Regions from separate parts of the Streptomyces sp. NPDC048182 genome, predicted to be linked through region 3. Evidence: riboswitches for the same ligand, from Rfam matches in the RefSeq annotation. Region 3 holds a riboswitch; each other region holds the start of a gene.
The links. A riboswitch is a leader RNA that binds a small molecule or an ion and turns the genes downstream of it on or off. The one in region 3 is predicted to bind cobalamin.
Positions count from the first base shown of each region.

Region 1: another riboswitch for cobalamin. It lies ahead of metE (5-methyltetrahydropteroyltriglutamate--homocysteine S-methyltransferase); the one in region 3 lies ahead of ACGFZL_RS23325 (ribonucleoside-diphosphate reductase subunit alpha).
Region 2: another riboswitch for cobalamin. It lies ahead of ACGFZL_RS10865 (ABC transporter substrate-binding protein); the one in region 3 lies ahead of ACGFZL_RS23325 (ribonucleoside-diphosphate reductase subunit alpha).

Region 1 covers NZ_JBIDAQ010000005.1:47,615-52,475, reverse strand. Annotated here, with positions in the region: gene metE (5-methyltetrahydropteroyltriglutamate--homocysteine S-methyltransferase) at 1-1,835, opposite strand, end outside; cobalamin riboswitch at 2,001-2,193, opposite strand; gene lysA (diaminopimelate decarboxylase) at 2,290-3,618, opposite strand; gene ACGFZL_RS11580 (SAV_915 family protein) at 3,632-3,961, opposite strand; gene ACGFZL_RS11575 (potassium-transporting ATPase subunit C) at 4,176-4,805, opposite strand; gene kdpB (potassium-transporting ATPase subunit KdpB) at 4,811-4,861, opposite strand, start outside.
Region 2 covers NZ_JBIDAQ010000004.1:464,835-469,695, forward strand. Annotated here, with positions in the region: gene ACGFZL_RS10860 (prenyltransferase/squalene oxidase repeat-containing protein) at 1-1,114, shown strand, start outside; cobalamin riboswitch at 1,319-1,445, shown strand; gene ACGFZL_RS10865 (ABC transporter substrate-binding protein) at 1,497-3,050, shown strand; gene ACGFZL_RS10870 (ABC transporter permease) at 3,052-3,999, shown strand; gene ACGFZL_RS10875 (ABC transporter permease) at 3,996-4,820, shown strand.
Region 3 covers NZ_JBIDAQ010000012.1:182,202-187,062, reverse strand. Annotated here, with positions in the region: gene ACGFZL_RS23325 (ribonucleoside-diphosphate reductase subunit alpha) at 1-1,003, opposite strand, end outside; cobalamin riboswitch at 1,123-1,265, opposite strand; gene ACGFZL_RS23320 (GNAT family N-acetyltransferase) at 1,315-1,821, opposite strand; gene mctP (monocarboxylate uptake permease MctP) at 1,893-3,521, opposite strand; gene ACGFZL_RS23310 (DUF3311 domain-containing protein) at 3,518-3,799, opposite strand; gene ACGFZL_RS23305 (GntR family transcriptional regulator) at 3,938-4,702, opposite strand.

The DNA of each region.
Region 1 (4,861 bases), on a different contig from region 3:
TCGTCCACCTGGATGATGGAGGTGCCGGCCGTCTCCAGGTCGGTGACCTCGTCGCGCAGGGCGAGGGCGACCTGGCGGGCGGTGTCGCCGAGGGGTTGGTCGTCGCGGACGAAGGACCAGGCCAGCATGGTGACGGGGCCGGTGAGCATGCCCTTGACGGGGCGGTCGCTGAGGGACTGGGCGTAGGAGGTCCAGCGCACGGTCATCGGCTCGGGGCGGGAGATGTCGCCGGCGAGGACGGGCGGGCGGACGTAGCGGGTGCCGTAGGACTGGACCCAGCCGTGCTGGGTGGCGAGGTAGCCGGTGAGCTGCTCGGCGAAGTACTGGACCATGTCGTTGCGTTCGGGCTCGCCGTGCACGAGGACGTCGAGGCCGGTCGTCTCCTGGAAGGAGACGACTTCCTGGATCTCGGCCTTGATGCGCTCCTCGTAGCCGGCGGTGTCGATGCGGCCGGTGCGCAGGTCGGCGCGGGCGGTGCGCAGCTCGGTGGTCTGGGGGAAGGAGCCGATGGTCGTGGTCGGCAGCAGGGGCAGGTTGAGGTGGGCGCGCTGGGCGGCGGCCCGTTCGGTGTAGGGCTGGGAGCGGCGGGCGTCGGTGACGGCGGCGGCGCGGGAGCGTACGGCGGGGTCGCGGGTGATCGGCGAGTTCGCGCGGGAGGCGAGGTCGGCGCGGTTGGCGGCGAGTGCGGTGGTGATGGTGTCGGTGCCCTGGGCGAGGCCCTTGGCGAGGGTGACGATCTCGGTGGTCTTCTGCTCGGCGAAGGCCAGCCAGCGCAGGATCTGCGGGTCGATGTCCCGCTCGGGTGCGGTGTCCAGCGGGACGTGCAGCAGGGAGCAGGAGGCGGCGACGTCGACCCGGTCGGCGAGGCCGAGGAGGGTGCCGAGGGTGGCGAGGGACTTCTGGAGGTCGTTGATCCAGATGTTGCGGCCGTTGACGACGCCGGCGACCAGGCGCTTGCCGGGCAGTCCGCCGACGGCCGCCAGGGCTTCCAGGTTGGCGGCGGCCTCGGTGAAGTCGAGCGCCAGGCCGTCGACCGGTGCCTTGGCGAGGACCGGCAGGGCGTCGCCGAGCCGGTCGAAGTAGGAGGCGACAAGCAGCTTGGGCCGGTCGGTGCGGGCGCCGAGGTCGCGGTAGGCGCGTTCGGCGGCGTTCAGCTCGGCCGGGGTGCGGTCCTGGACCAGGGCGGGCTCGTCGAGCTGGACCCAGTCGGCGCCGGCCGCGCGCAGGTCGGCGAGGACCTCGGCGTAGACGGGCAGCAGGCGGTCGAGGAGGGCGAGCGGCTCGAAGTCGGCGGGCACGCCGGGGGCGGGCTTGGCGAGCAGCAGGTAGGTGACGGGGCCGACCAGGACGGGCCGGGCGGACAGGCCCTCGGCGAGGGCCTCCGTCAGCTCGGCGACCTGCTTGGTGGAGTCGGCTGTGAAGACGGTGTCGGGGCCCAGCTCGGGGACGAGGTAGTGGTAGTTGGTGTCGAACCACTTGGTCATCTCCAGCGGCGCCACGTCCTGGGTGCCGCGGGCCATGGCGAAGTAGCCGTCCGTCGCGTCGGCGGTCACGGCGGCGCGGTGGCGCTCGGGGATCGCGCCGACCATGACGGTGGTGTCCAGCACGTGGTCGTAGTACGAGAAGTCGCCGGTGGGCACCTCGTGGACGCCGGCGCCGGCGAGGCGGCGCCGGTTGTTGCGGCGCAGTTCGGCTGCGGTGGCGTGGAGGGCGTCGGCGGTGACGCGGCCCTTCCAGTAGCCCTCGATGGCCTTCTTGAGTTCCCGGTTGGGGCCCTGGCGGGGGTAGCCGTACACGGTGGCCTGTGCTGCCGCGGCTGCGGACTTCGCTGTCACGGAGATCTCCTTCGCGAGATGAATCCCTGAGATCCCGGAGACGGGACGAGAGACGCGAAGGGAACGACGCACCGGACGGAGCCGTCGCGGCCCTGCCTGGTGTGTACGCCGACCCGCCCTCGAGGTCACCGGGATGTCCGCGCACGGAACGGTCCGCGCGCGGGCAGTTGGCAGGTCTTCGGACTCGCGGGCCCGCCCTCCTGCTCGGAGGACACCTACTGGCCGTCGCTTCCCGGGCCCATACGTCGGACCCAGTGCGTATGACGGCGGTCGTTCCCGCTCACCGCTGCGGGGCAGTCCCGGATTCCCACCGGGTTCCCTCTTGCGACACCCCGCCTGGCGGACGGGGCGAACCAGCTGCACCGGCCACCCTACGGGGTGGGCCCGCCGGAGGGGGAACATGGACGGGACTCCGGGGCCGGGGGTACGCGCGGGACGGCCGGGAGCGGGGACGTCACAGCCCCACGTCGCGGTTGCGGACGTCCGCCAGGGACTCGCGGCGCACCAGCAGGCGGGCCGTCCCGCTGTGGACGGCGACGACCGGTGGGCGGCCCACGAGGTTGTAGCCGGAGGCCATGGAGAGGTGGTAGGCGCCGGCCACGGGCAGGGCGATCAGGTCGCCGGGGTGCACGTCGGCGGGGAGCGGGACGTCCGCGGCGAGGACGTCGCCCGCCTCGCAGTGCCGGCCGACGACGGTCACCGGGGCGGGCGCGGCGCCGCCGGGCCGGCCGATCAGGCGGGGGGCGTAGCGGACGCCGTAGAGCGCGGGGCGCGGGTTGTCGCTCATGCCGCCGTCGACGGCCACGAACACGTGGTCGCCGGTGCGCTTCACGGACAGGACCCGGTAGAGGGCGACGCCCGCCGGTCCCGCTATGGCCCGGCCGGGCTCGATGAGCAGCCGGGGGACGGGCAGGTCCGCCGCCGCGCAGGCGGTGGCGAGTTCGGCGCGCACCCGGCCGGCCAGGGCCGTCAGGTCCAGGGCCGGCTCGCCGGGCCGGTAGGCGATGCCATGGCCGCCGCCCAGGTCGAGTTCGGGCAGGACCAGGCCGTGCTGCTCGTGCAGGCGGCTCATCAGGCCGACCAGGCGGCGCACCGCCACGAGATACGGCTTGACGCTGGTGATCTGCGAGCCGAGGTGGCAGTGCAGGCCGGTCAGTTCGAGCTGCGGCTGGTCGAGGATCCGGGCGATGGCGTGCGCCGCGTAGCCGTCGGCGATGGACAGGCCGAACTTCTGGTCGTCGGTGCCGGTGCGGATCTTGTCGTGGCCGCCCGCGCTGACGCCGGGCACCACCCGGACCATCACCTTCTGGTGGCCGTCCGGGCCGACGGCCGCCGCGAGACGGGCGATCTCGGACGGGCTGTCGATGACGACGCGGCCCACGCCCAGGCGCAGCGCGGTCGCCAGGTCCTGCGGCGACTTGGCGTTGCCGTGCAGCACGATCCGGTCCGGCGGGAAGCCGGCGGTGACGGCGAACTCCAGCTCGCCGGCCGAGCAGACGTCCAGGCCGAGGCCCTCCTCGTCCACCCAGTGGATCATCGCGCGGCACAGGAACGCCTTGGCGGCGTACAGGATCTCGGTGTCCGGGAAGGCCGCCCGGTAGGTGCGGCAGCGGTCGCGGACCTCGGCCTCGTCCAGGACGTAGACGGGGGTGCCGAAGCGGTCGGCGACCTCGGCGAGCGGGACGCCGCCCACGGCGAGGCCGGTGGGCGGGGCGTCGGCGGCCGAGGCGGGCCACACGGACAGGTCGGCGCGGACGGGGGTGGGTTCGTGCACCATGGTCATCGGGTCCGCCCTCTCAGACGAGTGCCGCGGTGGGGGCGGCGGTGGTGACCGGCGCGGGGGCCGCGGCGGTGAACTGCGGGTCCACGGTGAGCCGCGTGACGCCGAGCGGGGCGGTCAGCGCGCGCAGCGCGGGCTCGGCGAGCCGGATCCAGGGCTGGCCGGGGCCGAGGGTCGCGGCCAGCCGGTGCGCGGAGGTGAAGCCGACGGCCGTGCGGGCGCCGAGCGGGGTGCGGAAGAGGCGGGCCGTGTGCCCGCCGGGGCCCGGCCGGACCGGGACGTACAGGGGTCCGGCCGGGGCGGGTTCGAGCGGATCGGGGTCGTCGCCGTGGCGCGGCTCGGTCATGGGTGCCTCCGGGAGAGCGCGGGTGCGGGGTGGGAGTCGAGGGCCCCGGAACGCGGGGAGGCGGACCGGGGCTCGCACTCGACGCTATGCCCGGCCGCGCCGCCCACGGGCCCTTTCTGACGGGACGTTGACGGTGCTCCGTGCCGCCTTGACGGGTCGCTGACGTGCCTGGTGAGAGGGGTCTCACCGGAGCGTCGAAGGGGTACCGAGTGCGTCACCGTGCGGACGTGAGGTCCTTGAGCGCGATGTTGAGCTCCAGGACGTTCACGCGCGGCTCGCCCATGAAGCCGAGGGTGCGGCCCTGGGTGTGGTCCTCGACGAGTCGCTCCACCCGGTCGACGGGCAGGCCGTTGCGCGCGGCGACGCGGTGGACCTGGAGGCCGGCGTACTGCGGGGAGATCGCCGGGTCGAGGCCGGAGCCGGAGGACGTGACCGCGTCCGCCGGGACGTCCGAGGGGCGCACCGTGTACCCGGGCACCGAGTTGTCCTTGACCACGGCCGCCTTGGCGTCCTTGACCTGCTCGACCAGGTCCTCGTTGTCGGCGGCGAGGTTGGTGGCGCCGGAGAGGAGCAGGTCGTACCGCGTGTTGAGGTCGTTCTCGCCGAGGCCGCCCGCCGGGCGGCCCTGGAACCACTTCGGTCCGTAGGACTGCCCGATCAGGGACGAGCCGACGACCTTGCCGTCCGACTCGATCTCGGAGCCGTTCGCCTTGTCGCCGAAGAGGCCCTGCGCGATGCCGGTGACGACCAGGGGATAGATCACGCCGGTCACCAAGGTCAGCACCAGCAGCGCCCGCAGGCCCGCGCCGAGCAGCCGGGCGGAGTTCACGACGGAGTTGTTCATGACGGTCAGCCGATCCCGGGGATGAGGGAGATGAGCAGGTCGATGAGCTTGATGCC
Region 2 (4,861 bases), on a different contig from region 3:
GTCGACGGCGAGCTGGCCGAGCGCCGCTCCCGTGGTCACCGACTACGAGCGCGGCACGCTCAACGCCTACGCCGCCGGCATCGATCCGGCCCGCGTCTCGGCCTCGCGGAACCTCATAGCGAACATCTACTCCTACTGGCAGACGGCCGAGCCCGGCTACTTCGGCCCCTCCGCCAACTTCAACGGCACCGTCTTCGCCGCCCTCGCCCTGCGCGGCGCCAAGACCCAGGCCGGCGCCAACCGCATCCCGCAGACCCTGACCGACCGTCTGGTCACCCGCATCCGCGCCAACCAGCACACGGACGGCGGCTGGACCTACCAGAAGGCCGAGGGCGACCCGACCGCCCTGAACTCCGCGAGCGACGTCGACATGACCGGGGCGGCCATGGCCGCGCTCTGCGTCTCCGGGGTCCCGAACACGGACACCGACGTCGTCCAGGCCAAGAACTTCCTCAAGAGCACCCTGGTCTCCGGCACCGGTGCCTTCAACTCCCTCTACGGCGTCAACACCAGCTCCAACGGCTGGGGCATCGCCGGCCTCAACGCCTGCGGCATCAACCCGCAGACCGGCGACTTCCTCACCGGGGCCGGCAAGACGCCGGTCGACTTCCTCATCGCCAACCAGTACAACCCGGGCGGCGGCTTCAAGTACCAGCCCTCCGACACCAGTCCGTCCGCCTACTCCTCCATCGACGCCCTCCGCGCGGTCGCCGGCGGCGGCTTCACCACCGCCCCGCCGGCCCCGGTCACGCCCGGCGCCCCCAAGTGGGTCGCCCAGTCCGCCTTCACCGCCGGCACCGCGACCAAGCTGGCCCTGACCGTCGACGACGGCGCGGGCAACCTGAAGGTGTGCTCGGTCGCCCTCACCCCCACCGGCACGACGACCACCCTCGGCGACGTCCTCACCGCGGCGGGCGGCGCGGCCACCCCGTCCGGCTGCGTCACCAGCGTGACCCCGGCCTCCGGCACCGGCACCATCACCGCCGTCAACGGCAAGGCGAACAGCGGCTCCAACACCTGGAAGGTCAGCGTCGACGGCTCCGCCTTCGCGGGCGCGGCCCGCAACAAGGTGATCAACGTGGGCGACACGATCGCCCTGCGCTGGGGCGCCTGACGGGCACTCCGGCTCGTCCGTGACAACGTCGGGGCCCTCGTCGCGTGGGCGGTGCGGGCCCCTGAGGGCGCCGATTCGTCCTTCATCTCCACGAACTGCCCCGCGCGTCGCCGTCGACCTGCCCGCGCGCGATCGTCGGCAGCAGCCACCGGGTGACGGGCCCGGATCGCGTGTAGGCCACAATGACCTCATGAGGCGACGGGGACCAGGAAGCCGGTGCGAGTCCGGCGCGGTCCCGCCACTGTGACCGGGAAGCGAACCTCCCGCAGGCCACTGTCCGCGCGCGGACGGGAAGGCCGAGGCGAGCGATGATCCGGGAGCCAGGAGACTGACCCGTCGCCGGTCCAGCGGCAGGGGCGTGGAGACCCCGGAGAGGATCGATGTGACGACGCATGCCCGAACGGACGGCCCGGGGCCCGGCAGGCGCGGTGTCCTGGCCGCCGGCGGCGCGCTGGCGCTCGCCGGAGCCGGCCTGCTCACCGGCTGCGGTGGCGACACCAAGGACGGCGGAGGGAGCGACCGGTTCCGCGCGGCGTTCACCTCCGGAGGCTCGCAGGAGACCCTCGACCCCCACGTCGCCCCGAACTTCGTCGACCAGGCCCGTGCCAAGGCGCTCTACGACACGCTCGGCACGTACGCGGACGACATGTCCGTGCGCGAGCGGCTCGCGGAGTCCTGGGAGAGCGATGCCGCAGGCATCCGATGGCACATACGCCTGCGCCAGGCACGATTCCACGACGGCAGGCCGGTCACCGCGAAGGACGTCCTCTACAGCTATCGCCGTGCCGCGGACCCCGGGACGGGGTCCCCGTCGCAGGTGCTGCTCTCCGCGATCGACTTCACGGCCAGCAGGGCGGACGGCGAGCGCTCCCTCGTCCTGGTGCTGAAGTCGCCGAACTTCGAGTTCCCCACGGTCTTCGCCGGCCCCGGCACAGAGATCATCCCCGACGGCACCACGGACTTCCGCCGGCCCGTGGGCTCCGGACCCTTCACCTTCGTGTCGTTCACCCCGGGCGGAACCGCCCGCTACCGCCGCTGGACGGACCACTGGGACGGCGCCCCGCACATCGCCGAACTGGAGATCGTGCCCGCGAACGAGGAGTCCGCCCGGCTCAACGCGCTGCTGTCCGGGCAGGTGCACTACGGGGCCGACATGTCCGGGGCATCGGTGGAGCGGCTGAAGAAGAGCGGTTCCGTGCGCCTGCTGACCGCCGAACGGGCGACCGCGCAGCAGCTGCTGCTGCGCACCGGCCGCGCGCCGTTCGACGACGCCCGCCTGATCCGGGCCGTCCAGTTGGGCATCGACCGGGAGGCCCTGGTCAGGATCGCCCTCGCCGGACATGGCGAAGTGGGCAACGACCTGTTCGGGATGGGCCTGCGCGGCTACCCGCAGGACCTGGCACCCCGTGAGCGGGACGTCGACGAGGCGCGCCGGCTCGTGAAGGAGGCCGGCGCCGAGGGTCTGCGCGTCACCGTGGAGACCAGCTCCGTCGACGCCGCCTGGGAGCCCGCCGCAGACCTCATGGCGCGGCAGCTGCGCGAGGTCGGGCTGCATCTGGCCGCCAACACCCGAGCGTCGAGCACGTACTTCAGCGAGATCAAGACCAAGGGTGTCGCCGCCTTCAACACCACCTCCACCCTGCCCGTCTCCGACTTCCTGCAACAGCGCGTCCGCGGAGGCGCCGCCCGCAACCAGACCCAGTACGCCTCGGCGAAGTTCGACGCGCTCCTCGACCGGGCCCGCACCAGCCGGGAGGAACAGGACCGGCTCGGGCTGCTCGCCCGCGCCCAGAAGATCGCACGCGACGAGTCCGGACTCCTGGTATGGGCCTTCTCCGACGCCAACGACGCCGTCGCGGACTCGGTCGGCGGTCTGCGCGCCGCCCCTCCGAACTCGCACGACTGGGCCCGCTTCGACCGGGTCCGCATCAGCTGACGTGCGGGGGTACGTCCTGCGGCGTTGCCTGCTCGCGCTGCTGCAGTGCCTGGTGGTGCTGGTCGCCGTGTTCGCCGTCGGCTCCCTCCTGCCGGGCGACACGGCCGACGTCCTCCGCGGAGAGCTGGGCACTCCCGAACAGGTCGCCGCGCTGCGCGAGCAGCTGGGCCTGGACGAACCAGCCTGGACCCGCTTCGGTCACTGGCTCCTTCACTTGTTCGCCGGGAACCCGGGCGTCTCCTTGACGACCGGGCTGCCCGTCGGCGACGACATCGGCCGCCGGGCCGGCGTGACGCTCCTGCTGGGGGTCCCGGCGCTGCTGCTCGTCACGGTCCTGGCTCCCCTCGTGGGCACCGTGTCGGGACTGCGCGAGGGCAGCCGCCTCGACCGTGCGCTGAACACCGCCGCGGTCGTGCTGCACGCCGTGCCGGAATTTGTATTCGGGCTGCTGCTCGTCGCCTCGGTGTCGGTGGCAGCCGGACTGCTGCCCGCCACCGCCATCGGTATGGAGGCGGACGATCTGCTGGCCCGGCCCGCCGCGCTGGTCCTGCCCGTCGTGGTGCTGACCGCCCGCCATCTGTGCGACCTGGCGCGGCAGATACGCGCCGGGGTCGCGGTCCAGCGGCACGGCGAGGTGGCCGAGCATCTGCGGCTGCTCGGCGTACGCGAGCGCACCGTGGTACTGCGCCATGTGCTGCCGGGCGCCCTGGGGCCCGCGGCGCAGCAGTACGCGCGCTGCGTGGAGGGGCTGCTCGGCGGGGCGGTGCTGGTGGAGGCGGTGTTCGGCTTCAGGGGCCTGGGCGAGGGCTTCGTCGAGGCGGTGCAGAACCGCGACCTGCCCCAGGTGCAGGCGTACGCGCTGCTGTTCACCGGCACCGCCGTCCTCGTGAACCTGGTCGCGGACCTGGTCGCTCACCGGCTGGCCCCTCGGCGGGAGGTGACGGTGTGACCCACCCGGCCACCGCGACGCGGCCGCGCCGCCCGTGGGCCGCCGCGTTCCTGCTCGGCGTGCCGCTGCTCCTCGCCCTGACGGGACCGCTGTTCGCGGGGGACGACACGCCCGCAGCGGGTGCTCTACCGTCTCAGCCCCCTGGAGCGGGGCACCTGCTCGGTACCGACGTCCTGGGGCGCGACGTGCTCACCCTCGTGCTCCGGGGCGGTGCCTCGGTGGTCGGGAGCGCGCTCGCGGCTCTCGCGGTCGGCATCGTCCTCGGCACTCCGCTGGGGCTGCTCGCCGCAGGGCCTCGGCGCCGTCTCGACGAGACGGTCATGCGCACGATGGACCTGCTTCTCGCCTTCCCCGGCCTGCTGGTCCTGATGACGCTGGCCGCGACCGGCCACCGCCACTGGGGGTGGCTGGTGACGGTCGCCGGAGTGCTCCAGGTGCCGGCCGTCGCGCGGCTGGTCCGGGGAGCGGCGCTCGCGCCCGGCTCCCGGACCGTGGTCGAGGCGCTGCGCATGCAGGGGCACGGCTGGGCCTACATCCACCTCCGCCATCTGGCCAGGGAGTTGGCCGCGCCGCTGGCGACCGACGCGGGCGGCCGGTTCTCCGTCGTGCTGTACCTGCTGGCCTCCGCCAACTTCCTCGGCCTCGGCCTCCCCGTCTCCGCACCGGACTGGGCGGTCCTCATCGAGCGCAACAGCGACGCCCTGTTCGTCCAGCCCGCCGCCGTGCTGGCCCCGGCGGGGCTGCTGACGGCGCTGTGCGTCGGCGGCAACCTGGTCGTCGACCGGACGCTGGCACGGAGGAGAAGGGGGCGGAACCCGTGACCTCGCCACTGCTGGCGATCCAAGAAGTCTCGGCACACGCC
Region 3 (4,861 bases):
GGTTCAGGTTGTGGGTGCGCCGGGCGTCCTCGCCGGTGTTGTCCCGCAGCTCCAGGAACTCCTCGATGTCGGAGTGCCAGGTCTCCAGGTAGATCGCGGCGGCGCCCTTGCGCCGGCCGCCCTGGTTCACCGCGGCCACGGAGGCGTCCAGGGTCTTCAGGAACGGGACGATGCCGTTGGAGTGCCCGTTGGTGCCGCGGATCAGCGAACCGCGGGCGCGGATGCGGGAGTAGGGCAGGCCGATGCCGCCGGCGTGCTTGGAGAGGCGGGCGACCTGGTGGTAGCGGTCGTAGATGGAGTCCAGCTCGTCCTTGGGGGAGTCCAGGAGGTAGCAGGACGACATCTGGGGGTGCCGGGTGCCGGAGTTGAAGAGGGTGGGGGAGGACGGGAGGTAGTCCAGGCGGCTCATCAGCGCGTACAGCGAGGCGACCTCGTCCACCGCGCGCGCGGTGTCGTCCTCGGCGAGGCCCGCGGCGACGCGGAGCAGGAAGTGCTGCGGCGTCTCGATGACCTTGCGGGTGATCGGGTGGCGCAGGAGGTAGCGGCTGTAGAGGGTGCGCAGCCCGAAGTAGCCGAAGCGGTCGTCGCCGGCCGGGTCGACGAGGGCGTCCAGGCGGGCCGCGTGCAGCCGGGCGAAGTCGGCGGTGCGGTCGGCGATCAGGCCCTCGCGATGGCCCACGGCGACGGACTCGGTGAACGTCGTGACGCCCTGCGAGGCGGCCTCGGCGCGGATGCCGATGGTCAGCAGGCGGGCGGCCAGGCGGGAGTAGGCCGGGTCCTCGGAGATCAGCCCCGCGGCGGCCTCCGTCGCCAGCTCCCGCAGCTCCGCCTCGTCCGCGCGGGCGGACCGGCCGCGCAGCGCGGCGGCGGCGACCCGGCCGGGGTCGGCGTCGGGGAGGTCCGCGGTGAGCCCGGTCAGGGTCCGCAGCAGGGCGGTTCCGGGTCCGTCGGGTTCCTCGGTCGCCGCGATCGCTGCGGCCGGACCGGCTGGCGCGATGGTCACGTGGGGCACTCCCTCGCTCGGCAGGGGCCTGGCGGAGGGCAGGGGGAGGCCACGGGCGCGCACGGCGCCGCGCGTCCACCGGCCCACTCCACGAGGCCCGGACGTCAGGCTCCCGGCCGGCGGCCGGGCGCACTGTCGGCAGGTCCTCGGACTGGCCATGGTGCGCGAACGCACCCATGTACACCGTTGCGGGACAGTTCCGGATTCGCACCGGATTCCCCTGCGGCGACAGCGAGCACGAGCATACATCTTGTGCCGGGTGGGGTGAGCGCCCCCAGATGTTGTGTCGCGTCGGCCCGGGGGCGTCGGCTTCAGAGCGTCAGCTCGTAGGTGAGCAGCGTGAGGTCGAGGTGCTCCGGCAGCGGGTTCCAGTCCCGCTCGGGTGAGCGGCGGAAGCCGAGGCGCTCGTAGAGGCGATGGGCGCCGCGCATGGCCCGCTGGGTGGACAGCACGACGCCCCGGCAGCCCTCGACGGCCCGCGCCCGTTCGACACAGGCCCGCACGAGGGCCTCGCCCACCCCGCGGCCCCGGGCCTCGTGGGCGACGGCGAGCATGCGGATCTCGGCCTCGCCGGGCCCGGCGATGTCGGCCATGGGGCCGCCGGAGGGCACGAAGGCGACGCCGCCGAGCACCCGGCCGTCGGCCGCCGCGACCAGCACCTCGGCGTCCGCGGCCCGCTTCGCGACGTCCCGCAGCTCGCCGAGGTAGGCGTCGTCCTCGCCGAAGTCGAGCAGGCCGTCCTGGAGGTACGCGTGCGCGGTGATCTCGCCGAGGGTGGCGTACTCGGTGGGGGCGGCGGGGCGGATGAGGAGGTCCATGGGGGCGAGTGTGCCCCGGACACGCGAGGGCGGGCCGCCGGATTTCCCCGACGGCCCGCCCCCGGGCGCGCTCAGTGCGACGTGCCCGCCGTGGCCGGCGGCAGTTCGGTCTCGACGCCCGGGTCGCCCGCGTCGGCCGTGTAGTCGGACGGCTGGGTCTCGTCAACGCCGTCGGGGGCCTTCACGGCGCGCAGGACGACCGTGAGGACGACGGTGACCAGGACGTTCAGCGCGAAGGCGGTGAGGCCGATGTAGCCGATCTCGCCGATGCCGGGGATCTCCTTCGCGGAGCCGCCGAAGTGCTTCTGCGTCGGGGACGCCACGCCGTACGCCGCCGCCGTGCCGTAGACCATGCCGACCGCCCAGCCGGCCAGCAGCGCCCAGCGGTGGAACCAGCGCGTGAACAGGCCGCCGACCAGGGCCGGGAAGGTCTGCAGGATCCAGATGCCGCCGAGCAGCTGGAAGTTGATCGCGACCGTCTTGTCCATGGTCAGGACGAAGACCAGCGCGCCCACCTTCACCAGGAGCGAGACCAGCTTGGAGACCCGGGTCTCCTCCTTGGGCGTCGCGTCCGGCCTGATGAAGTCCTTGTAGATGTTGCGGGTGAACAGGTTCGCCGCCGCGATCGACATGATCGCCGCCGGCACCAGCGCGCCGATGCCGATCGCCGCGAAGGCCACGCCCGCGAACCAGTCCGGGAACATGTCCTCGAACAGCTGCGGGATCGCCAGCTGCCCGTTCTGCACCTTGACCCCGGCCGCGATCGCCATGAAGCCGAGCAGCGCCAGCAGGCCCAGCATCAGCGAGTACAGCGGCAGGATCGTGGTGTTGCGCCGGATCACCTCGCGGCTGCGCGAGGAGAGCGTCGCGGTGATCGAGTGCGGGTACATGAAGAGCGCGAGCGCCGAGCCGAGCGCCAGGGTGGCGTACGTCCACTGGCCCGCCTCGGGTGGCGCGAGCGCGCCGCGCGGTTTGCCGGTGGCCGGGTTGGTCTGGCTGAACGCGTCGCCGGCCTTGGCGAAGATGTCGTCGAAGCCGCCGAGCTTGATCGGGATGTAGATGATCGCCACCGCGATGACGATGTAGATCAGCGCGTCCTTCACGAAGGCGATCAGCGCCGGCGCCCGCAGCCCGGAGGAGTAGGTGTACGCCGCCAGCACGCCGAAGGCGATCAGCAGCGGCAGGTCCTTGACGAACCAGTTGGTGTCCTCCCCGCCGCCCACGCCCATCACGTCCAGGACGGCCTGGATGCCGACCAGCTGGAGCGCGATGTACGGCATCGTCGCCAGGATGCCGGTGACCGCGACGGCCAGCGACAGTCCCTTCGAGCCGAACCGGCCGCGCACGAAGTCCGACGTCGTCACGTAGCCGTGCTTGTGCGAGACCGACCAGAGGCGGGGCAGGAAGGTGAAGATCAGCGGGTAGACCAGGATCGTGTACGGCACCGCGAAGAAGCCGGACGCGCCCGCCGCGTAGATCGCCGCCGGGACGGCCACGAAGGTGTACGCGGTGTACAGGTCGCCGCCGAGCAGGAACCAGGTGATCCAGGTGCCGAACGAGCGGCCGCCCAGGCCCCACTCGTCCAGGCTGTGCTCGTTCTCCGCCTTGCGCCAGCGCGCGGCCAGGAAGCCCATGGCGGTGACGAGGACGAAGAAGAAGATGAAGACGGCGAGTGCCATGCCGTTGACGCCGTCGTTCACTTGGCCGCCCCGCCTTCCCGGTGAGCGCGCCGACCGCGCTGGTCACGCTGCCACAGCTGGTACGCGATCACCGTCAGCGCGGTGGAGATCAGCACCCAGGCCATCTGGTACCAGTAGAAGAACGGGATGCCGATGAAGGCCGGGTCGGTCTTCGCGTACGAGCCGACCCAGAGCATGGCGACGAACGGCGCGACGAGGAGGAGGCCGATGACGACGCGCACGGGCGTCACCACCGGGCCGGTGCCCGGGCCGGGTTCGGGTTCTCGGGGTTCTGACATGCGGCGGCTCCGTCCCCTCGCTGATCACCTGTAATGCGCAGGCAATGTAGGTGACGCGTAAGGTCGGCGGAAGCCCCTGTCCGCATATCGGTCCCCAACCGCAACGTGCGGCGGGCGCGGACCGGCTGCGGGCCCGGGTCAGTCCTGCGGGCGCTTCAGCCTGGCCGTGAACTTGTAGCGGTCGCCCCGGTACACCGACCGGACCCACTCCACCGGCTCGCCCGAGCGGTCCCGCGAGTGCCGGGAGAGCATCAGCATCGGCAGGCCCACGTCGGTGCCGAGCAGGCCGGCCTCGCGCGGGGTGGCCAGCGAGGTCTCGATGGTCTCCTCGGCCTCGGCGAGGTGGACGTCGTAGACCTCGGCGAGCGCGGTGTAGAGGGAGGTGTACTTCACCAGGGAGCGGCGCAGGGCCGGGAAGCGCTTGGCGGACAGATGGGTCGTCTCGATCGCCATCGGCTCGCCATTGGCCATCCGCAGCCGTTCGATGCGCAGCACCCGGCCGCCGGCCGTGATGTCGAGCAGCTCGGCGAGGCGGTCGTCGGCGGTGATGTAGCCGATGTCCAGGAGCTGCGAGGTGGGTTCGAGGCCCTGGGCGCGCATGTCCTCGGTGTAGGAGGTCAGTTGCAGGGCCTGCGAGACCTTGGGCTTGGCGACGAAGGTGCCCTTGCCCTGGATGCGCTCCAGGCGGCCCTCGACGACCAGTTCCTGCAGGGCCTGGCGCACGGTGGTGCGGGAGGTGTCGAACTCGGCGGCCAGGGTGCGCTCGGGCGGGACGGGCGTGCCGGGCGTCTGGGTCCGGGTCATGTCGAGCAGGTGCTTCTTCAGCCGGTAGTACTTGGGCACGCGCGCGGTACGGACGGCCGCCGCGCCCTCGTTCTCCGCACTGCTGACGTCGGTGCTCATGCTCTGCCTTCCCGGCTCCGGGTGCCGAAGCGGCCGACAGCGCTTGTCGGCCACGGCTCACATCGTGGCACGGCCGCCCGCGGGGTCGCCCCGCACGCTCCGTGATCCCCTCTGTATACCCGGGGGACCCCCGTTGGTCTAGTCCACAGCGCCGTTCGT